2 regions of the Lactiplantibacillus sp. 30.2.29 genome follow, and region 2 is predicted to be linked to the other one. Evidence: riboswitches for the same ligand, from Rfam matches in the RefSeq annotation. Region 2 holds a riboswitch; the other holds the start of a gene.
The links. A riboswitch is a leader RNA that binds a small molecule or an ion and turns the genes downstream of it on or off. The one in region 2 is predicted to bind FMN.
Positions count from the first base shown of each region.

Region 1: another riboswitch for FMN. It lies ahead of KGF65_RS00640 (ECF transporter S component); the one in region 2 lies ahead of ribD (bifunctional diaminohydroxyphosphoribosylaminopyrimidine deaminase/5-amino-6-(5-phosphoribosylamino)uracil reductase RibD).

Region 1 is NZ_JAGYGU010000001.1:138,874-151,299, reverse strand. It holds gene KGF65_RS00645 (helix-turn-helix domain-containing protein) at 1-12, opposite strand, end outside; gene KGF65_RS00640 (ECF transporter S component) at 1,295-1,879, opposite strand; FMN riboswitch at 2,003-2,124, opposite strand; gene KGF65_RS00635 (pseudouridine synthase) at 2,179-2,895, opposite strand; gene scpB (SMC-Scp complex subunit ScpB) at 2,895-3,494, opposite strand; gene KGF65_RS00625 (ScpA family protein) at 3,481-4,248, opposite strand; gene KGF65_RS00620 (hypothetical protein) at 4,214-4,594, opposite strand; gene xerD (site-specific tyrosine recombinase XerD) at 4,636-5,526, opposite strand; gene KGF65_RS00610 (S1 RNA-binding domain-containing protein) at 5,534-6,421, opposite strand; gene KGF65_RS00605 (DUF441 domain-containing protein) at 6,473-6,931, opposite strand; gene pyk (pyruvate kinase) at 8,133-9,893, opposite strand; gene pfkA (6-phosphofructokinase) at 9,979-10,941, opposite strand; gene dnaE (DNA polymerase III subunit alpha) at 11,055-12,426, opposite strand, start outside.
Region 2 is NZ_JAGYGU010000010.1:9,139-21,564, reverse strand. It holds gene KGF65_RS06965 (flavocytochrome c) at 1-1,229, shown strand, start outside; gene KGF65_RS06960 (hypothetical protein) at 1,327-1,887, shown strand; gene KGF65_RS06955 (glycosyltransferase family 2 protein) at 2,459-3,454, shown strand; gene KGF65_RS06950 (hypothetical protein) at 3,451-5,502, shown strand; gene KGF65_RS06945 (YfhO family protein) at 6,653-9,232, opposite strand; FMN riboswitch at 9,450-9,582, shown strand; gene ribD (bifunctional diaminohydroxyphosphoribosylaminopyrimidine deaminase/5-amino-6-(5-phosphoribosylamino)uracil reductase RibD) at 9,735-10,802, shown strand; gene KGF65_RS06935 (riboflavin synthase) at 10,803-11,405, shown strand; gene ribA (GTP cyclohydrolase II) at 11,407-12,426, shown strand, end outside.

The DNA.
Region 1 (12,426 bases), on a different contig from region 2:
ATCCGTAAACACCGTGGCACCTCCTTTCTTAATTAACTGATCGTTGGGTATCTAAATGCAGCGACTTTTATGTAGATTCGAACTGAACTTGCTTTGCTACAACAACACAACAAATTCTTTCAAGCCCAAAGGATTCACTAGATTGTTGATTGCACGCTGTATCAATTACACCTTGTGCTAGTTAATTTGTCCTGAATTATGATTAAATCGTGCGGATTCTAAGTTCAAAGGCTACCAGCTGAGACCCGCTGGAAACAGTGCGAGTTACCGTAATCTTTATGTGGTAGATGCGTCCTTCACCGGCTTCCAGGCATTCTGGGCAATGGCCGGAACGTGGTGGACACAGATTTAAGCCGAAAACCACGTCTTAAATACTGGTCTTTCACTAACCAAGCCAAGAACGCTTGCTAAGTGAAATTTCACCACCGGGCCTTGCCCAGAATACCTTCCAGCCGGGATGGTATTCGAAAGGCAGACATGTGCAAACTCAACCTTTTTTGGATCTGTCGCTGGTTTTGTTACACGTTCATGGTGACATTCAACTGTGAGACTGATTCTAACGATAGCTAAACTGTTTGCCCATGCTTTATGGCTTCGGACAAGCAGCCTTATTAAACTTGTCAGCATTTTCCCTAGTCGTCTGAAATAACCAAGTCTTGAATTCTGAATGAAGGCAATTTGATCGACTAATTTCAAGACTAGTGTCTGGTGAAATTAGTGGGATTGAGAACAATGAACAATATTCCTGTGATTTTCTCAATAATTAAATGCCATAAGTCATGATGATACCAATCAAACCTTTGCATGAAGAACTACCCACCTAATATTTAGTGGTCAATTGCACCAGGATAGGTGGTCGTTCATCTGCCATTCGAACGGTTTCCCGACTGGCCGGACCGCCGGACAATGCTCAGTAGCCAAATTATTCTTAGCTGGAAGTGATTTTCTTCCGGCTTAGAATAAGACTCGTATTTGAAATTGCGCAGTGGTCTTCTGCGTGAGTTCAAATCGATGTCGGCTGCGTTCCAGCAATTGTCAGCCGGCCCCGGAAGTCGGACTAAGGTGCGCACCGGCAGACGAACAGTAAGCCAAACAATTGGCACGATTTAATCATCTTTAAAGCTAAATAACAGCTAGCACAACGCAGGAGCTTTCACAACATAGACTTGAACGCCATACCAACTCAAGTGAAAAAACGCAATGCTTTAAGAATAGCACGCTCAGCGGTCAAAAAAAAGCAGTCACCATGCAATTACGCAATTGATGACTGCTCACGTTTTTCACGCGTTATTTTTTAAACGCGACTTGTCAATTGATTATGCGTTCCCAACCACTTTGCTAAACGGTTGTAGACTAACCAGAAGACGTTGCCGACCAATAAGCCTTTAATCAAGTTGAATGGGACAACGGCCACTAAGACGATCGTATTCAACGACATGCTTAGCTTCATGCCCATCACTTGTAAGTAAAATGGCAGTACGAACGTCAAGTTGGCTAACGATTCAATGACCGTTAGTCCAATCGTCGCGACGCAAATCGCCAGTGGCATCCGCCACTTTGGATTGCCGCGATAATAGCGCAGCACAGCGGCAAAGGCTAAAATCAGAATAGCCGTACCTAAGAAGCTGGCCAACGAACCAATTAAGTTATAAACTGCAAAGCCAACCATGGCTGAATGCAGTAATAACTTGATGATGGTGATGATGAACGCACCGCCGACGCCGAATAGAAATAGACCAATCAAAATCGGAATATCCGAAAAATCAATCTTCATCCATGGCGCAACCGGCAAAATCGGAAACTCCAGTAACATTAAAATATACGCAATGGCACCGAGTAAGGCTATGCCCACTAGTCGGTGTAACGTTGTATGTTGCATAACGCACCCTCCTATGGGTCATCTTCAATGAACCGCATTACCATTTGTTCAACTAAAAAAATCCGCTCCGATCACACTAACTGTCATCCGGGGCGGACTTACTTGCAACGCTTGGCAAATAAGCTCGATCTTCTTTATACCAGACTTTACTGTCGACTTTGGAATTGCACCAAATCACTATGCACACGCATAGGTCGCGGGTTATTACCGCCGGTCGGGAATTACACCCTGCCCTGAAGATGAACCAATATTTATTTTTACAAGTTCATTGTAATGGCTTCCGTTCAAAAATGCAAGCGTTATCGTTCACCTTTTAACTTACTAATTTCAATCGGCTTCAATTTACGATATTCGCCGGGTTGTAAACTTTGTAAATCTAGAACCCCATACCGTTCACGTTTCAGCTTTGTCACTGGATGACCAACTGCCGCCAGCATTTTCTTCACTTGGTGATTATGGCCTTCGTGAATCGTCAACTGGACTAACGCGTTATTTTTCTTGTGATCACTATCTAACAAATTCGACTTAGCCGGCGCAGTCTTGCGACCATCGATTTCGACGCCGAGCCGTAATTGCTTCAAGTCGGCATTAGTCGGGACGCCTTCAACCTTCGCTAAATAAGTCTTTTTGACCTCGTATTTCGGATGGGTCAGCCGATTAGCTAGTGCACCATCATTGGTCATAATGAGTAAGCCGGAAGTGTCATAGTCCAAACGTCCCACCGGATAGATCCGTTCAGGCACGTCCTCAAAGAAGTCCATGACCGTCTTACGGCCCTTTTCATCGTGAACCGTCGTGACGACGCCCCGCGGCTTGTAAAATAAGTAATACACAAGTTTTTCAGCGTTCAACGGCACACCGTCAACTTCGACGTGGTCATGTGGTTCAACCTTAACGCCCAACGTTGTCACGGTCTTGCCGTTGACTTTCACGTGACCAGAAGTAATCAAGACTTCGGACTTCCGTCGCGACGCAATGCCGGCTTCTGCCATCACTTTTTGTAATCGTTCTGCCATTAGTTTTCCTCACGATTTCCTTTTAGTTTATCCTGAAATGCATTCAAAAATAGGTCGGTTTCTGGAGCGGGATGTTCAGCATCACTCAGCGCCGCCAAATCGATGGCAGGTAAATCGTCGAGTGATTTCAAGCCAAAGTAATCCAAAAACAGTTCCGTGGTCCCATATAGAATCGGTCGCCCAGGTTCATTTAACCGCCCCGTCTCAGTCACGAGTTGCCGAAGTACCAATTTTTGAATCGTCGAGCCACTGTGGACGCCTCGAATCTCATCAATTTCGATTCGAGTCAACGGTTGCCGGTACGCGATGATTGCAAGCACTTCTAGCGAGGCCTGTGACAAACTGGTCGTCAGTGGTGCTTCAAAATACCGTTTCAATACTGGGGCAACTGCGGCCTTAGTCGCCAGCCGATACGTGTTCTCCGTCGATAAAATCATCAACGCACTGTCCTCGTCTTGCTCATAGCGAGTCGCAAGTTCCGTTAGCATCGTGGTGATTGCAGGCTTGGCAAACCCCGTTGCGTGTTCGATTTCAGCCACGGTAATGCCTTCATCCCCAGCAACAAATAATAATCCTTCAATCTGTTCAATGTTCGTCATGCTGTTCATCCTGTCGTAAATATAAATGGATCGGGGTCAGCGGTGCCGCTTGCTGGAGCGACACTTGATCCTGCTTGGTTAATTCTAACACAGCCATAAAGGTTGTCACTAACATTTCATCACTTGCACTGACTGTAAACAAGTCTGCAAAATCCATGCCGTGCGGTTGTTGCTGCAGCTGGGTGGTAATTTGTACCATCCGTTCATCGATGTTAACCGTCTCGGCAACGACCGTCTTGGTGAGCGGTCGCACACGACGCCGTTTTGCCACTAATTGACGAAAGGCGGCTTGCAAATCATCTAACGTGATGCCTGCGGTCAACTTGGGCGCACTTAAATCAGCAGGCACTAACATGGCTTCGCGTGTGAAATGTTGATGCCGTTCCTGTTCCTTGGTCCGCAATTCCCCAGCAGCTTCTTGATAGACCTTATAGGCCAACAATTCAGCCACCAACGAATCACGGGGGTCAGTGTCATCTTCTAAATCCTCGTCATCTTCTGGCTCCGGTTGCGGCAGCAGGAAGCGACTTTTAATGGTCATCAAGGTCGCAGCCATCACTAAATAATCACCAGCAATATCGAGTTTCAGCGCTCGCATGGAATGCAGATAATCTAAATATTGTTGGGTGATGGCCGCAATCGGGATATCATAAATATCCATCTTATTTTGCCGAATCAGATGCAATAATAAATCCAGCGGTCCCTCAAATTCCGAAATCTTAATGGTGATTGGTTGTTGTTCGTCTGTCACGATTACGCTCCCACGCACCCACAATTGGTGCCATTTCTAAAGTTCCCATCACGCGCTGATCCGGGTACAATGCGGCCAATTCATCCAACATCTGATATTGATTGGCCGCCGTTCGTTCTTCTGGTGACAAAGAGTCGTGGTGCAATAAAATAAAATCAGTGCCGACTTCAATGCCCATGATGCCGCAGAAGTCACCGTCGCCTTGCCGCCATAATAGTAATTGGTGGTCATCAGTGGACTGGTACCACTGCATTTCCGTCTGCAAGTGGGCGATGTCTTTAAAGTCAGGAATAAACGACAATAAGCCCATCGCGACCTTCTCGTAATCCTTACGGTATTTTACCAGCACGGTTCCTTCCTCCTTTATTCGTCTGACTGACGCACGGGACACTAGGCCCGCGGATGATACTTATTATAAACTTCAACCAGACGTTTTTTCGTAATATGCGTATAAATTTGAGTCGTCGAAATATCGGCATGCCCGAGTAATTCCTGTACGACTCGTAAATCGGCCCCATTCTCCAAAATGTGAGTCGCAAACGAATGCCGCAATGTATGTGGCGTCACGTTTTTCTCAATACCCGCCGCTTTGACTTCGGCTTTTAAATTCTTCCAGACCCCCTGCCGGCTCAATTTACCGCCGTGATTGTTAATAAACAAATATGAGTTACGACGTTTCGGTGAGGCCAGCTTCGGTCGAGCAGTCTTCAAATACCGGTCGATAAAGTCGATGGCAACGTCACCAATCGGAATGATTCGTTCCTTGTCACCCTTACCAATCGTTTGGATCAAGCCCAAATCTAGGTGCAAGTCGTCCATCGTCAAACTGATCGTCTCGCTCACCCGTAAGCCGGTCGCATACATGACTTCCAATAAGGTCCGGTCCCGCAGTCCGAGTGGCGTATCCAGCTTAGGCACTGCCAGCAGTCGTTCGACCTCGTGTGGTGATAAGACTTGCGGCAAATGCTGCGCCCGTTTGGGGGTATCGATTTTGAGCATCGGATCACTGTCGATGACGTGCATCTGGGCTAAATATTGAAAAAACTTCCGCAAACTAGAAACACTGTGAATGATCGTATTACGGGACTTGCCCGCTTCGTCTAAATACTGCAAATAATTCAAGAGCACGTACCGATCAACCGCCCGGTAGTCCGTCATTTTCTGAGTCGCTAAGTATTGGTTGAACGCAGTCAAATCTTGCGAATAACTCTTGATCGTATTCTCGACTAACCCGCGCTCAACACGCAAAAAATGCAGGTAATCAGCAAGCTGGTCCTGCATTTTTTGATCAATCGTCGGCTTGCTCATCCGATGTTTCAACCAACTTGATTTCACCTGGTTGTTGGCTAATCAAGCGTTGCTTCAGTAAATTCCCGACGGCCCGTTTAAATTGCGACTTGCTGATACCAAAATAATTGCGAATGTCGTTCGGGTCACTCTTATCCCAAAATGGTAGCGTGTGATCCGCTTGATGTTGCAATGCAGCCAGCAACATTTGGGCATCGTCACCAATTTCTTCGTAGCCACGGGGCTTCAAAGATAGATTCAATTCACCATCGCGTAAGAAGCCAATGACCCGCACCTTGACGTGCTGACCCATTCGTGGTTCCTGTTCACGTTCAGAAGGATGAATGAATCCGAGATGATTGTCATCGGTAATGACGGAAGTCCCAGCCATCTTCAAGCGAAAGACCGTTGCCATCGTATCCGTGTTCTTCATTTGTGCCCGGTCATACGGCTTTGAAACCGCTTCAAAGTCCGTTAATTCAGCTAAAGTTGCCCATAAGCGTTGTTTATTGTCCCGAGCTAACTTAACGTATAGTCGGTCATCTTTTTTGGGCCATAACCGACTGATGGTTGGTAATTCATCTAGTGAGACAACTAGGTCCTTATTAGGCAAGCCAACATCAACAAACACGCCTAAATCATGGCGTGTCCGTACGACCGTCCCCCAGACAAAGTGGTCAAACGAAATCTCTGGGACCAGCCGGGTCATTTGCAGGTGATGGTCCTCATTCTCATAAACAAAGCCTTCATACAACCCACCGATATGCAGCGGCTTTTCAGGTTCAGTCTTGTCGACCATCAATGTTTGGCCATCGACCTGTACGAAATACGCGTCGTCATTTTCATCCGTTACCTTCGCAGTAACGACCGTTCCAATAATACTCTCCATGTGATAACTCCTCTGAGCGACTGACATGTGTCGCCGCTCGTCTTCTTGATTTTACTGTAAGCTTAAATGTAAGACTTGAATAATACAATAAGTGATGCCGGCAGCGATAATCGGGCCAGCGGCGACCCCTTTAAGTAATACGACACCCATGATGGTCCCAAAGACCAAGGCCACGGTAATTTCTGGCGTAGCTGACAACAGTCCAACACCATGAAATGACAGCACTGAGACTAAGACCCCACAAGCCACGGCAATCCAACCGACTGGTGACTTGAAGGCGTGCCATAAATCACGAAATCCAATCTGTCCGGTCGCAATTGGAATCAGGATGGCAACTGTAATCACCGTCACACCCCAATTGATGCCTTTTTGGCCAATGGTCGTCAATATTTTGTTCGTATTAGGGATCAACTTAATCAGTAGCACAACCACAGTGGCAATCTGCAAGGATTGATTCTTACCAAACCATGCGACCACTAAGATTGCAAGTAAAAATAACCAGCTTTCCATACGACACCTCACGTGTTATTAATTGTAACTGAAAATGGGTTGAATTACGAGTGTTGTTAGCGTTGACAGCCTAAATTTACGCTTAATCTGTGGGCTCTCGCCGATTTTAGCCGACGCTTCAAGTTCATCCTATGGAAGACATGAATCAGCTTCTACGCGTTCTGCTCGTTAATTTTGCCATGAATCATGATTAAATCATGCCGGTTAGTTCGGATTACTGTTCGTCAGCATTGTTCGTCCTAATCCGACTTCCGGGGCCGGCTGACAATTGCTGGAGCGTAGCCGACATCGATTTGAATTCACGCAGAAACCCACTGCGCAATTTCAAATACGAGTCTTATTCTAAGCCGGAAGCAACCCACTTCCGACTAAGAATAATTTGGCTACTGAGCATTGTCAACCAGCCCCTCCAGTCGGGAAGCCGCTCGAATGGCAGATGAACAGCCACCTATCTGGGTACAATTGACCACTGAATATTGGTAACTGGTCCTTCAGGCGAACTTTTAATTTGGAACCGTTTATGCTTGAGGAGATTTGAGTGCTGAGAACATCACTCAAACAGCGTTCACTATTCTCAATGCCACCAATTTCAGCGGACACGGATCTTGAATTTAGTCGTTAAAATGATTTTCGTTAGAATTCCAGATTTTGCTATCTCAGTCGCCTAGAGAAAATTCTGACAAATTTAATGAAGCTACTCGTCAGAAGCCTTAAAGCATGGATAAAAGATATAGCGATTGTTTGAAACCAGTCTGACAGTTAATACCAAAATGACCGTGCGACAAGGAACCAACGACTAATACAACAAAAAGTTGAGTCCGCAAATGTCCGCCTTTCGAACAGCATCCCGGCTGGAAGGTATTCTGGGCAAGGCCCAGTGGTGAAATTTCACTTAGCAAGCGTTTTTGGCTTGGTTAGTGAAAGACCAGTATTTAAGACGTGGGTTGTCGGCTTAAATCTGTGTCCACCACGTTACGGCCATTGCACAGAATGCCTGGAAGCCGGTGTAGGACGACGCCACGACTGCAAGTTTACGCTAACTCGCACTGTTTCCAGCGGTTCCCAGCTGGCCGACTTTGAACTTAGAAAACAGCATGATTCAATCATAATTCCTGACAAATTAACTAGCCTAATGCGTCCCTTATGTATATAAAAAGCCGTCGCATTGCGACGACTTTTCAGTATCAAATTAAATTTGATCTTAAAGCGCGTTGGAAGCACCGCGGTAAACAAGGCCACGACGTGAGTCAACGGTGATCAATTGACCATCGGAGATAACTGACGTTGCATCCTTAACACCAACGATAACTGGAATCCCCATTGAGATACCAACAACGGCAGCGTGTGAAGTTAAACCACCATTTTCAACAACTAAAGCACTTGACTTTTCGATTGCTGGTAAGTAGTCTTTGTCAGTCGTCTTAGTAACTAAGACGCCGCCTTCAACAGCCTTGTCGATAGCTTCTTGAGCAGACGTTGCGATTACGGCTTTACCGATAACCGTTTCGTCACCGACACCTTGACCATCAGCTAACTTAGAACCAATTAATTGGATCTTCATGATGTTAGTCGTCCCGCGTTCGCCAACTGGAACACCGGCAGTGATCAAGATTAAGTCACCTTCCTTGGCAAAGCCAAGTTCAACAGCCTTAGAAGCAGCTAAATCAAACATGTCATCAGTGGTTTCTGGTTTGTCAGCCACGATTGGTTGAACACCCCAGTTAACCATTAAGCCACGTTGAGTCCGTTCGTCAAAAGTGATTGCTAAGATATCAGCATTTGGACGGTACTTCGAAATCATCTTAGCAGTGTAGCCAGATTCAGTCGCAGCAACAATCGTCTTGATGTTCAAGTTCTTAGCAGCACGGGCAATCGCAATACCGATTGTTTCCGTAACACTAGTCTTGTCGAAACGGTTTAATTGTAATGAGCCGTTTTCAGCTAAAGTGTTTTCAGCCTTTTCGTCGATCTTAGCCATCATGGCAACTGATTCAACAGGGTAAAGACCGTTAGCACTTTCACCAGAAAGCATCGTTGCGTCAGTACCGTCAAAGACAGCGTTGGCAACGTCAGAAGCTTCGGCACGAGTAGGACGTGGGTTTTCTTGCATTGAGTCTAACATTTGAGTAGCCGTGATAACAGGCATACCTAAAGCATTGCACTTCTTGATTAAACTCTTTTGTACCAATGGCACATTTTCAGCAGGAATTTCAACACCCATGTCACCACGAGCAACCATCAACCCATCACAAACCTTAAGAATTTCATCGGCGTTGTCGATACCTTCTTGTGATTCGATCTTAGGGAAGATTTGAACGTGTTCCATGTGCTTTTCTTCAAGTAATTCACGGATGTCTAAGACATCTTGTGGCTTACGTACGAATGAAGCAGCAATGTAGTTGATTTCGTGATCCAAACCAAAGCGAATATCGCTTGAGTCCTTTTCAGTAATCCCAGGTAAGTTGATTGAAACGCCAGGAGCGTTAACGCCCTTACGTGAGCCTAAGACACCGGCGTTTTGAACAGTTGTAACCAATTCGCGGTTAGCTTCGTCCTTTTCGTCGATCTTCATGTCTAATAAACCATCATCAAAGAGGACATGGCCACCTACATGAACATCATCATAGAGGTTCTTGTAAGTAACGGCAATCTTATCATGGGTCGTATCTAATGATTCGTCCATGCTGATACGAACCTTGTCACCGATCTTGTATTCAGATTTTCCGTTAGCTTGAACGGTCGTCCGAATTTCAGCACCCTTAGTATCAAGCATGATACCAACGGTCTTACCCGTAATCTTTTCTGCTTCGTGAACTTTGTTTAAGCGATCCAAATGTTCTTCGTGGTCACCATGTGAAAAGTTGAAACGGAAAATATTTGCGCCGGCTTCGATCAATTTAACAATAGTGTCAGTATCGGTGCTGGCAGGACCAAGTGTTGAAACAATCTTGGTTTTTTTCATAAGAAAAATCTCTCCCTTGAAAGTTTTTATAAAAAGACATTAACGTCATTTTTATCAGATTAAAATAAGAATAAGTGTCGCAGAATTACTTGAATGAGATTTCTTCATTCAGCTTATCTAATGACACTTCAACGTCGTGCTTAGATTCAAATAAATCTAAGATGTTGTGGTTAACTAATTGGTTGTTTTGAATCCCAACTGCTAAGCCACCCTTACCGGCAAGTAAGAGTTCCACAGCGTACGCACCCATCTTGCTGGCCATTACACGGTCTTTAGCAGTTGGGTTACCACCACGTTGCATATGCGCAATGGTGTTGCCACGAGCATCAAAGTCACCATATTCAGATAACTTCTCAACAAATTCCTGGGCACCCATAACGCCTTCAGCTAACACGATCAAGTTACTCCGATGACCATTGGCCCGGTTATGCTTGATCTTGTTGGCGATGGCTTCCATGCTCCAGTCAACTTCTGGAACGACAATTGCAGTCGCGCCAATTGAAACACCAGACCATAAGGCAACGTCACCAGCGCCACGGCCCATAACTTCCACAACGAAAGTCCGGTCATGACTGTGCGCCGTATCATAAATCCGGTCAAGAGCTTGCACGTTCGTATTGACAGCCGTGTCAAAACCAATCGTGAAGTCCGTGTAAGGAATATCGTTATCGATCGTTCCTGGAAGACCGATTGTATTGTAGCCATGTTCTGTCAGGCGCAAGGCACCGTGATAAGAACCGTCGCCACCGATAACAACTAAAGCATCAATACCAAACCGCTTTAATTGTTCGATTCCCTTTAATTGACCTTCTTCATGGGCAAATTCTGGGTAACGTGCGGAGTATAACAAGGTTCCGCCGCGTTGAATGACACCATCTAAGTCGGCTGCTTCTATTTTGTGAATGTCACCGGCAACTAATCCAGCAAAGCCGTAATTGATGCCGTATGCTTCCAACCCTTCTGCCATTGCTTTACCAGCAACTGCACGAACGGCCGCATTCATACCAGGAGCGTCGCCGCCACTGGTTAAAATACCAATGCGTTTCATTTTTTCACCTCAGGCAATAAATTGAGTTCGTAACTCCATAAGTGATTCTAACACTTTTCATGTGGATTGTCTGTTATTTTCGCAAATTAAATTCGTTAAAAAACGCTGTCGTATCAAGGGATAGCGTTCTTCATGACGACATTATCGCGACCTAATAACGTTGTAAGCGCTGCAACCAAATCTGGATTTTCAGCCACCCAATACTGTGAATTTAGTTCAACTGTTCGGTGGGCAGCTGCGGAATAGATCAAAACCGGATTAGGCCCATGAAATTGACTTAAGATTGTTAAAATTTCTTTCTGAGTCCCGGCATCCGCCTGGTCTGGTTGCAACCGTAAAAAGAGTTGCCCGGCTGGTTTTGGTACCTGGTCCGCTAATTGCCAAGTGTTGACGATCACTTGCAAATCGCGCTGTTGCTCCACCTTTCCGCCAATCAAAGCAATCGCTTCTGGCTGCAATTCCGACTGGATGCGTTGAAAAGTATTCGGAAAAATCGTCAAATTGATTTCGCCTGACAGGTCACTGCCAGTGGCAAACGCCATCGGTTGACCCCGCTTAGTTCGAATCGTCCGCACCTTGGTAATATAGACCAATATTTGTGCCGGTTGTTCATTTGTGAGCGTGCTGACTAATTGGGTATGACGTTGCCGTGCGAGCCAGTCGTAAGCTTCGACTGGATGGCCAGAAACGTAGACGCCCAGGGTCGCCGCTTCCTTCTCCAAGCGCTCACGTAACGGCAATTCAGGTTGCTTTTTGATTTTTGGTGCTAATGATTCAAATAAGCTCATGCTATCACCGGCCAATTCGGCACTCGACATAAGTTCGGGCACACTCGTCAGTAATTCCGCACGATTAAGGCCGAATCGGTCAAAAGCACCAGCATAGATCAAAGCGTTCATTAAATCGGTTTTAAGCCACTTGTCATCGATCCGCTGCATGAACTGTTGTAGATTTTTGAACGGCCCGTTGGCTTTACGCTCATCCAGCACGCTCGCAATAAAGTCACGACGCAGGCCTTTAATTGAACTCAACCCAAAGACGATGGCTTGCCCGTTCCAATCAAAATACTGACCACTGCGGTTTATATCGGGTGGCACAATGCCCACTTGGTGTTGGCGAGCCTCGGCCAGATACTGTTTCAGCTTAGTACCGTTACCCAAGACTGAGTTCATCAAGGACGTAAAGAAGGCACCTGGATAATGGACTTTCAGGTAGGCCAATTCGAACGCCATTTTGCTATAGGCGACCGCGTGTGACCGGTTAAATCCGTAATTTGCAAACTGTTCGATATACTGATAGACCTGAACGGCCACGTCGATTGAATAGCCATTCTGCGTCGCCCCAGCAATAAACTGTTCTCGCATCTTATCGATGACCGCCCGTTTTTTCTTACTCATTGCACGCCGCAATAAATCGGCTTCGCCTAGGCTAAAGCCCCCCATCACGGCGGCAACCTGCATGACTTGTTCTTGGTAGACTAAAATG
Region 2 (12,426 bases):
CGGGGACCTTGTTTGATTCCACACTGCTACACCGCATTCAGACTTACCTGGGTGGGAAGCGGACCGATTTGAATGGCCAACAAATTTATGGTCAGTATGATTTGGTCAAAGAATTGACTGATAATGCACTGGATTCGGTCAAATGGCTCAAGTCAATCGGCGTCAAATTTGATGAAACACAGGTCACGATGCCAGTTGGTGCGATCTGGCGGCGCGGTCATAAACCGATGGGCGACCTCGGTTTTGCCTATATTCAAACCTTGAAAGATTTCGTTGAAAAACAAGGTGGGACGATCATGACGGAAACGCCCGTTCAGAAACTGTTAGTGACGGATGGTCAAGTCCGCGGGGGCGTTGCGACCAACGCTGACCACGAACAGATCATCGTGCATGCGGATGCGGTGATTCTCGCTTCAGGTGGTTTTGCGGCCAATACTAAAATGTTACAAAAGTACAATACCTACTGGACGGCCATCGACGACGATGTCAAAACGACCAATTCGCCAGCCATGACCGGTGACGGGATTCGTTTAGGGACGAGCGTTGGTGCGGACCTGGTCGGCATGGGCTTTTCACAAATGATGCCCGTTTCTGACCCGAATACCGGTGAACTGTTCACCGGACTGCAAGTGCCACCGGCTAACTTTGTGATGGTCAATCAACAAGGTAAACGATTCGTGAATGAATACGGTAGTCGTGATGAATTGACGCAAGCCGCCATCGATAACGGGAGCTTGTTCTACTTGATTGCGGATGAGGCTATTAAGAAGACTGCTTACAACACGAGTCAGGCCAAGATTGACCAACAAGTTGCCGACGGGACGCTATTCCGGGCAAACACGTTGGCTGAACTGGCTGAACAGATTAAGGTTGACCCTGATGTGTTAACGAAGACTATCAGCGATTACAACCATTATGTTGATGCGGGTTCGGATCCAGAGTTCCACAAGACTGCTTTTGATTTGAAAGTGGAGGTTGCGCCATTCTATGCGACCCCACGGAAGCCAGCGACGCATCATACGATGGGTGGCTTGAAGATTGATACCGGCGCACACGTCCTTGATCACCAGGGTCAACCAATCGATGGGTTATACGCAGCCGGAGAAGTTGCCGGTGGGATTCACGCTGGTAACCGCTTGGGTGGTAATTCACTTAGCGATATCTTTACATTCGGTCGAATCGCGGCAGCAAATGCACTCGCTGACCACGAGACTGCAGTGACGGAATAGTTGAGTTTTACCCGCGCATGGAATCACCTGCAACAACGGCCAGGCGTTAGTGTATAATCGACCTAGAAGTACCGAATTGAACGGGGGAGATTATCACATGCAAAAACCAATGCCAGTTGCGGTCACGAATATCGCCGGCAATATTACCCATCAGCCAGCCTACATGACGATCGTGTTAAATGACCATAAATATTCTACTGCGCGTAAGAAGACGCCTTTTATCCTCAAGGCGTTAAACGAAGGCGCGGCTGCACACGGGCGCTTGACGATCACGCCGAGTCGGCTGAGTTTGGCAGACGAACGTGGTCAGGTGTTTCAGACGCTTGCACCGACGTCAGCCGCGATTACGGACGTCCAACTAGGGCTATACCGGTCAATCGTGCGGCAGTTAGGCAATGGCGTGCGGATGAAAGCCCGGTATACATTGGCGGTGACGCTGATGACACCCAGCGCTAGCTATCAACTGTTAAACACTGATCTGGCAGTGATTGAACCACTGATTGCGTGGATTAAAGACTATCAACTCCACTTAACTGATTCGTTACAATTAGCCACCAGTGATTTAGACTGGCTGAACTTGACGACCGCACAGTTTGAAGCCTTGACGAAGGGCACCAAGTACTTCACCTGGCAACAGACGATTGGCGCGCATTGGTAAACCATCAAAAGAACTGAAGATATGGCGTTTACTTGCAGATTGAATTGCAAGTAAGCGCCATTTTTTGTTCAAAATGCGCCAGATGAGTCCCGTTAGTAACCATGCAAAATTGGTAGATTTAGTTCTTAGTGAGCCACTATGTTCGGATAATTTGTTAATGTACGGCCTGAAAATTGCTGGTTTATTTGAATTACCGATTGGATATTGGTACCATCAATCTGAACTATCGACCGTGAATGGTAGTCAGCATTATCAGCAGGTCAATCTCATTTTTGATGGCGTGAATTCATACTCAAAATTCGCCTGATTAATAGCGATGACAGTCAACACGGTGGTAGCTAGAAGAATCGTTCGTGGTTGTTAAATCTGATACCAGACCGGTTGCCGGGCGAGTATCATCAATGAAGTCAGTGTATTTGGGGATACACAAATAATCAGTCACCTGGGTTCAAATACGGTGTCCTCGAGTTTGTGAAATCGGTGGCAGCTAGTGTCGATTGCGAGGATGTCGTTGCTGAATATTTGATTAGTGATGTTAGGAAATAAGCAAAGTAATATTGGGGGAATTAGCATGCGAAGTCCACGGTTAACGATTATTGTGCCTTGTTACAATGAGGAAGCAGTTTTGCCCAAATCAGCGCACGTTTTGGCAGAGATTCTGATGGGGTTGATTCAGCATAAACAAGTCAATTCAGAAAGTAAATTGCTATTTGTAGATGATGGCAGTCAGGATGCAACTTGGGCCTTGGTCAAAGAACTCGAAACGCAATTACCAGTCGTGACCGGTATCAAGTTCAGTCGTAATTTTGGTCATCAGAATGCGTTGATGGCTGGGATGAAAACGGCCTGTCCAACTTCTGATATGATGATTACTATTGACGCGGATTTGCAAGATGATCCGCAAGTGATTCCGGAAATGGTCGCGCGGTTTCATGCTGGTAGCGATGTCGTCTTAGGCGTTCGCAATGATCGCAGTAGTGATTCTCATTTCAAGCGGTGGACGGCTGAACGCTTTTACGGTTTGATGAATCGCATCGGTGTCCAGTTGGTGCCCGACCACGCCGATTTCCGTTTATTGAGTCAGCGAGCGGTGCGGGCGCTACTTAGCTATCAGGAAACCAATTTATTTTTACGGGGCATTGTGCCACAACTCGGTTTTCCGACGACCAAACTTTATTATCGCCGGCGTCCGCGGTTTGCGGGGGTTTCTAAGTATCCACTGCGCAAAATGCTGTCGTTTGCGTTTGACGGTATCACGTCGTTTTCCATCGCGCCCATCAAGGTGATTTTGATGCTAGGCGTGTTGATCAGTGGCGGTAGCTTACTGATGATGGTGTATGCGGTTATTCAAGGGTTGCTGGGAACGGCCATTAGCGGCTGGTCTTCACTGATGACGAGTTTATGGTTCTTAGGCGGCATGCAATTAATTGGAATCAGTGTGGTTGGTGAATATGTGGGCAAAATTTTTGCGGAGGTCAAACACCGTCCGCGGTATATTATTGAGACCGATGATTATACCGTCACTCAACAGCCAGCATTGCTCGATTCACAGCGGGTGCACGTATGAAACTCATCGTTAAAGGTATCAACTGGCTCGCGGCTGCGGTGTTAGTCGTTGCAATTGGCTTGGCGTGGTTACAACCGATTCGGTTCTTCGGTAACCCGGACTGGGCTTCGCCACTGGTGCAATTGGCGTTAGTTCTCGGCTTGCTCGTATGCCTAAATGCGGGCCGGCAAATCGTTCGTCAATTGTCAGCGAAACAGTACCACTGGTTGGTGCTCGGCGCGATTGGTTTAGTGGTGGTCGTTCAGGGCTGGCTGGCGGTTAACTTTGTGGATGTTGCGCGGGCAGATGCCTTCTATGTCCGTCAGCAGGCACTTGTTCTCGCTAGTGGCGGCCATCAGTGGCAACACTATTTTATGATTTATCCGAATAACGTTAATATGACGCTACTAGAAGCGGCGGTGCTCAAACCACTGCTGCATTTGACAGAGACGCCCTGGGTCTTCATGAACGGCTTGCGCTTTTTATGGGCCGATACAGCACTTGTGAGCGGCTTATACTTGCTCAAACGGTGGCGATACTGGCAACCGGGCGCGCTGGGCTTGGTCGGCTTATGGTTGGTTAGCGTGCCAGTGGCCGCATACGGGTTGTTTGCTTACACCGACGTGCTCGTGCTACCACTAATGCTAGACAGCTTGGCCATACTCACACTTAGTCAACAGGTCGGTGGGTGGCGGCGCGGGGGTCTCTGGTTGATTGATGGCCTGCTGGTAGCGACCGGCGTGATGATAAAAACTAACCTGATTGTGTTGTGGTTTGCACTCGTCATGATTGGTGGGATTGTATGGCGGCAGTGGCGGTGGTCTGGTCGACAATTATTTGGTTGGCTGATGAGTCTTGCGGTGACGTTGCTATTAATGGTGGCAGTGATGCAACAGGCCCAACATCAGGCTGGCTATCAACGGCAGCCTAATGCAGCGCTACCAGCCACGAGTTGGATCGCCATGAGTTTAAATCCGAAGAGTGACGGCCAATACCGCCATGATGATTTTGCCCTAGTAAACCAGCAACCGACTGCTAAGGCCAAACAACAACAGGCTCAGCAAATGATTCAGCAGCGGCTGCAACACATGGGCGTGACTGGGACATTGGTTCATTTGCTAAAAAAGCTGCGGGTGTTTTGGGCGACTGGTGACTTTGATAGCTTTAAACTGACGACGCAGTGGATTCGCGTGCCCCGTTGGTATTGGAATCATCAGCGGCAATGTCAATTTTGGCTGGTGTTGATGACTCAGACGATTTATTTAGTGATGTTAGTGCAAGCCATTGTGGCATTGTTGCAACGGCGTGACTGGCCCGTGACGTTTCTGGCGTTGACCATTCTGGGGCTGACGATTTTTCACGTTGGCTTTTGGGAAGTCGAAGGACGCTATGCGTTGCCACTATTGCCGGGCCTGATGCTACTAAGTCTGATGGGCGGTCGCGAAATTCCCGACTGGCAGTTTTCAGTGTCGATGCGTCATCGGTTAAGGTGGTTGACGGCAACGCTTGCTGCAGTCAGTCTAATCAGCTTGTGGCAAACCAGTCAGTCGACACGAGTCAACGATGTCTTGCGCGGGAGTCAAGGCAATGGGACTTACGTGGTCACAATGAAGCAGGCGATTCGACCCCATCAAGTGCTTAAGTCTGCACTTCAAGCCAGTGGCCCGAGTAATACCATTCAATTGCAGCCTGACAAGTCGCAACAGCCGGTGACCATTACTTTGGCGAAGGGCAAGCGGACGATTAAACGCTGGACTGGAACGCCTGATCAATTGAAAAATTTGACGTACCCGGTGACGGCTGCCGGCCAGTTACAGTTGACGATCAAAAACCAGGGCAAGCGCGCCGTTCGGTATGGCGTCGTAACGGCTAATTACAGCCCACTTACTGGCCAAGTGACAGCCAAATCTAAACAGTACTTGCAATATGCCGTTAAGCAACACTATCAGCAGCCAGCAACACTAACGACTGGTAAGGCCTGTCTCGTGGTTATCGCAATTGCCTGGGCCGCCACTAGTTGGTCAATTGAGTATTTATCTACGAACAAGCAAAAGTTTGCACGTGAGTAATTGCAGCGGTTTTATCGTTACTGACTAGCTAAGTTGATAGCAAGCCTGGCCGATGAACAAAAACGCTTGTCTGATAGGCCTAAGTATTTGGTACGCGTTGTGTTGGTTAATCTGTCATGAATCATGATTAAATCATGCCAGTTGGTGGATTCCTGTTCGTCAGCCGATGCGCGCCCTAGTCCGACTTCCGGGGCCGGCTGACAACGCTGGAACAGGGCGGACATCGATTTGAACTCACGCAGAAAATCACTGCGCAATTTCAAATACGAGTCTTCTTCTAGCCCGAGAAGACCACCCGGACAAGAAGAATTTCGCCCTTGAGCATTGTCAGCCGGCCCCTACAGTCGGGAAGCCGCTCGAATGGCAGATGAACGGCCACCTATCTGGGTGCAATTGACCACTGAATATTAGGTGGCTGGCCCTTCAAGAAGCTCTGAATCAGTATCGGTGATGACATATGGCATTTAATTGCTGAAAAGTTCAGCTGAATATTAGTCATTCATCTTAATGCCACTAACTTCAATGGCAGCTGGCCTCGGATTTAGTCGATAAAATTGCCTGCGCCCAGAATTCAAAACTTTATTATCTCCGACGACTAGCGAAAGTTCTGACAAGTTCAGTCAAGCCGCGTGTTCGAAGTATTAAATCATGGGTCAGGATACTTGGCCACTGTTAAAACTAGTCTGACAGTTGAACGGCCCTGTATCACGGAACCAACGGCCTATTCTACAAAAAGTTGGGTCCGCACATGTCCGCCTTTCGAATACCATCCCGGCTGGAAGGTATTCTGGGCAAGGCCCAATGGTGAAATTTCACTTAGCAAGCGTCTTGTGCTTGGTTAGTGAAAGACCAGTATTTAAGACGTGGGCTGTCGGCTTAAATCTGTGTCCACCATGTTCCGGCCATTGCCCAGAATGCCTGGAAGCCGGTGTAGGACGTCGTTACAACAGCAGGTTTACGCTAACCCGCACTGTTTCCAGCGGGTCGCAGCTGGCAGCACTTGAATTTAGAAAATGGCATGATTTAATCATCTTTAGTGCTAAAGAATAGCAGCACAACGCGTGTTCATGCGACAACTTTATAAACACAGTAAACGACCGCACTGCCGATGGTTCATCATTAGCAGTGCGGTCGTTTCAATCGTCCATCTTTAATGAGTGATGTCACGTAATCGGCGCCGATTCCAAATTGTCCAGGTCAGAAAGCTAAGCCAGCTAAGCAGTGAAATCAAAGCCCCGAATTTTAGCCCAGGAACATGATAAATCAGACGGATGTGGTTGTGGCCGGCATGAATTGGAACCGCCAGCATGCCGCCGATGACGGTGCGCGTTCGAACTTTAGCCCCATTCACAGTCGCCGCCCAACCTTGATCGGCCGGAATCGCAATGTAGCACCACCGTTGTTGGTGGGTTGCCGTGACGGTGCCACTGACAATGGTGTGCAGTCCAGCGACGTGATAAGTTGGGACGAAGCGACTGGCACGAAGTCGATGCTTAATTGAATTAAACTTGGCCCGATCGAGACTGGCGAGGTGGACGTGGGAGCCAAGGCTAGTGCGCGTACGTTTGACAGTCAGGGTGACGAGGCTATCCTTGTCGAAGTAGCCTAAGGAACGCAACACGATATCCCCATTGGCGTTGAACTTTGTCGGAACCAGGTGGCCGTTAACGCGCATGGTCGTGAATTTCGACTGACCTAACGTATCGTTGTAGTACAGATAACCAGTCCGGGTCACGCGGAGCTTAATCGTATGGCGGTAAGGAAAGGTCGGTGCCATGGCATCATAACTGACGTGATCAGCCAGCCGAACAGCTTGGCCAAAGTAGGCTGTGGCGCTAGGTTGCAGGCTTTGCAAGATACGCTCTTGATTGATAAGCGCACTGTTTTGCCGCAGTTTAACCTGTGTGAAGGCGTTCGGTACTGCAAAGCCTAAGCCGTTTTGACTACGCGAGTTGATGGTTGCTTGGCCAACAGCGTTGAGCTGGACGTCGTATTTGATCGCCAGTAATAAATCAGTCACGGGATTCAGACCTTCAGAACTGACACGGCGAGCGTTTTTAGAAAATAATCCCAGTGACTTCAACATCAAGCGAGTTTGATTGGCAAACGTCGAACTGTAGTAGCTGATGTCGTGAAAGTTGAATAACAGTGGATCGTTGTAATTACGGTAATGGCTACTGGCATTATAGGCTTGGTTAATGAGTGTATTGCGACTTTCAACGCGGTAGAGTTGGCCATCCGGGTCGCTGACTGAGCGCATCTGCCGGTCTTCAATGCGATAGGCTGCCACGTATTTGGCCTGATTGCCGAACGGACTATGGGCCATCATCAACTTGCTATTGAGGCCCAGTTCTAGTGCCGTGATTCCAGTGAGACCTAGTACCTGCCAACGTTTGGCCGTCAAAAATAGACAGCTGGCAGTTAAGATGACCGCAGCTAAGCTCAAGAGTAAGGTGCTAGTTGCCAGTGGATGATGTCCGCCGCGTTGGCCCCACCAGCCTAAAATCAGGGCCACCATCAGTCCAATCGGCAACCCCCATTTCCAGACAGGCGCGACCTGACGGGGACCGGCTTGCCAGGCCTCAAAAGCCATCATGATGAGTGCAAAGCTGAAGAAGAAGGCGTTCCGGTATGGAAAGCCGGCGGGCGTTTGAAACATGTGCCAGATCGTATCGAGTGTCCGAATTGCCATGCTTAAAAATAAGGCCAGTAACAGACCAAAGTCATGCCATTTGTGTGCTCGCGATAGTTGCGGGTGGACGAAGAAGCACCCTGCGAGCAGTAAAACTAGCGTGCTAGTGAACAGCGTTGGTGCGTGGGCCAGGCGAGTCGTGAAATTAGCGGCGCCAATCCCAAGCTGACTGAGCGTTTTCCAGCCGATTTGCAAAACCGGCAAGTAACTGGAAGGCTTGACCGCCGTTTTGGCCGTTGTCAGCATGCCCAGCCCAGTCGGAATGAGCAGAAACATCGTACTCAAGCCACACAACAGGGTCGTCAAGATAAAATGCCAAATCAAGGTCGACTGAGTGCGAATCGTCTGCCAGATGCACTCACCGGCTGGTTTAGTTTCAAACAATTGATAAATGAAGTAGTAACCGACGAACAGGCCGGTCATATAACCTAAATAATAATTGGTGACGATGCTGAGCCAGAACCAACCGAAGAATTGTCCGCCGTGTCCGGTCGCAATCAAGCGGTCCAGGCCCATAATGACTAGTGGCAGCCAGATCAAGGCATCTAACCACATCACCGTGAAATAATTGAGTGCGACGAATCCGCAGCAGCTAAAGGCCGTTCCAAAAATGGCCGTGGACCAGTGCCGTGTATTGAAATGTGTTTGCAAAAACCAGGTCATACTGATGCCAATCGCACCGATTTTAACGATGATGAGCAAACTCAAAGCGGTCGGTAAATGGGCCGCTGGAAAAAATAAAATTAATAAGTTGAAGGGGCTTAATAAATAATACGCGATATTTGGTAAGGCGTTACCACCGATTGACTGTGAAAATGAATAGGCTTGAAAAGAATGTGCAAGAATTGCATGACGATAGGCGGTGAAAAACGATAAGTATTGACCACCCATATCACTTATCAGCAAATTATGGTTGCCAAAGGGCGTAATGTGGTAGTACCCAAAGACGACCCCAATAATCATCATGGATAGCAGCCCTGAAAGGATGGCGACTGGCCACCGACTAGTTTGGCGATTGTGCATTTTTGGTTGTCCCATTTAACCCAACTCCGATACTAGAAATATCATCAGACTAACATTCAAAAGTCTCAATTTTACATAAAAATGCGTAAAAATTTCTGAAAATAGTTATACTTTATAAGCAAGTATCGATAAATTTATTGAAAGTTTAACACAGCAGTCGGTGGGTCGAAATTAAAGTGACGATTTGACAATTTGTTCAGAAAGTGTTTTTATAAAAAGTGAAAACTGAATACGATTTCTTCGGGGCAGGGTGCAATTCCCGACCGACGGTAACAACGTATGTTGAAGTCCGTGACCCGCGTGCGCGCGGTGGACCCAGTGCAAGTCTGGGACCGACAGTATAGTCTGGATGGGAGAAGAAAAATGGCTTGATTTTACTAGGCAGTAGTAGCTATTCATGACCTTTATTAAGGTCTATTTAGCTGGACCCTACTGGTGAAATCTATTTAGCGAACACTCACACCCGATTATCGAATTTTGATAGTCGGGTGTTTTATATTCTATCGGAGGTGAAGCAATGTTAACTGATTGGATGCAACTCGCCATCACTCAGGCGAAAAAGGCGGGAGTTGCGACTTATCAAAATCCGCAAGTTGGTGCGGTACTAGTCAAGGATGGCCAAGTCTTAGCACAAGGCTATCATCATTATTTTGGTGGTGACCACGCTGAAGTTGACGTTTTACGGCAAGTGACATCGGAACAGGCGAAGAATGCGACACTGGTGGTCACGCTTGAACCTTGTTCGCATTATGGCAAGACCCCGCCGTGCTGTGAGCGCATCGTTCAAGCTGGAATTCGTAAAGTGGTGATTGGTCAGTTGGACCCCCATCCAGTTGTCGGTGGCAAGGGCCGTCAGTATTTGTTGGATCATGACGTGGCGGTCGTCACGGGTTGTCTGGCAAAGGAAGTACGAGCGTTGAATCCGCACTACAATCATTTTTATACGCATCAGCGGCCGTGGGTGACGCTCAAGACTGCGATGAGTCTGGATGGTAAGACCAATGCCGCTGGGGACGCGCGGACGTTGATTTCTAATCAGGCCAGTTATGCCGACAGTCAACGGTTGCGTTCGCAATTTCAAGCACTTTTGATTGGTGAACGCACTCTGACGATCGATGATCCGCAACTGACCGTCCGCTTACTCGCGGTGTCCCATCCGCCAGTTCGACTGATTGTACTGAATACCAGTGCCGTGGCGCGTGACCGGCGAATACTACAAGAAACCACTGGTGAGACTTGGCTTTTGTGTCGCCAGGCGAGCGCCAGTGATGCGTCATTACAGGCGTTACCAAACGTGGAAGTACGAATTGGTGATTGGACACCGGCGGCAATCAGCGAATTATGCCTTCAACACGGATGGCAGTCGTTATTGGTCGAAGGTGGTGCGCACCTGCAAGCGGATTTCGTTGCAGCGAATTTGATTGATGAATGGGTCAGCTATATCGCACCCACAATGATTGGCGGTGCCGGTTTGCCAGCAGTAATGGGAGCGGTACCAACCGAACAGCTGGCGTTTGAGCAACCGACATTGAAGTGGTTGGGAACAGATTTGCGGCTACGCGCCGTGCGAAAGGGAGTCGAGTAAATGTTTTCAGGAATTGTACAAGCCAAAGGTCGCGTCAGCCAGTGCCAGCGTGACGCATTAGAGATGACGCTCACGATTACTGCGCCGACGATCGTGACACCCACACTTAAAATTGGAGATAGTGTGGCGGTCAATGGGATTTGTTTGACGGTAACGGCGCTACAGCCGGATGCATTCAGCGTTGCGGTCATGCCCGAAACAACGCGCCGGACGAATCTGGGCCAGATGAGCGTGGGGGCTCAAGTTAATTTGGAACGGGCACTGCAGGTCAATGGCCGCCTGGACGGACACATTGTTCAGGGGCATGTCGACTATTGTGGTCAGGTTCAGGAGCTGGTGCCAGATGAACACGCGTTACGAGTATTGATTAGTTTGCCAGCAGATTATCAAGCGTTGGTCGTTCCTAAGGGCTCGATTGCGGTTGATGGCGTGAGCTTGACCGTTGTAGCCGTGACTGCATCGACCTTTGAAGTTGATCTGATTCCGCATTCGCAAGACGTCACGACCCTCAGCGCGTTACAGATTGGCGAGACGGTGAATGTGGAGACCGATATTTTGGGCAAATACTTAGCCCGGCAAGTTGTTTTAGAAGGGAGCCATTAACATGGATACGATGACAAAAGTTGAACAAGCCTTGGCCGCATTAAAACGCGGTGATTTGATTATTGTCGCTGATGATGAGACACGGGAAGCAGAGGGCGACATGGTCGGTTTGGCCGCCAAAGCCACTACCGCGACCGTTAATCGCATGATTACCTCAGCACGGGGGTTGTTGTGCGTCCCGGTAGCGCCAGCAATTGCGACCCGCTTGGGCTTAAAACCAATGACTGGCGAACGTGACGCATTTGGAACTGCCTTCACCGTTTCAACTGACCATCGAACGACGAGTACGGGAATCTCTGCTGCCGACCGTGCCAAGACGGTTCAAGCGTTGGCCTCAACTGATAGTCAACCAACTGACTTTTATCATCCCAGCCATATTTTTCCACTGATTGCACGGGCCGGTGGCTTACTAGAACGACGCGGTCATACGGAAGCTGCGGTGACGTTGGCCAAGTTGGCCGGTGGTTCGCCCGTTGCCTACATCTGTGAAGTGGTCAAGAAAAACGGCTTAATGGCGCGCCGGCGCGATTTGAAATCATTGGCGGAAGGACTGCAGATGCCAATGATTACGATTGAAGATTTATTACAATACGCCATCCAAACGGGTGCGGTCAAGCTTGACACAACACCGACAGTTGATCTACCCACTCAGGACGGCGCGTTTAAGTTAACGGGCTTCAAGGTTCCGGGGCACACGGAATTACCGTTAGCACTACAAACCGGTGATATTAGTGGGGACGAACCCGTACTAGTGCGGTTGCATTCCGAGTGTTTTACGGGTGATGTCTTAGGGTCACAACGCTGTGACTGTGGCGCACAATTACACGCAGCCCTGCGAACAATCAGTCAGGCCAAACGTGGGGTTTGTTTATACTTACGGCAAGAAGGTCGCGGCATTGGCTTGGCAAATAAAATCGCGGCGTACGCCTTGCAAGACCAAGGTGCGGATACCTATGATGCCAACGTTAAACTCGGTTTTAAACCGGATGAGCGTCGGTACGACATTGCCGCTGTTATGTTA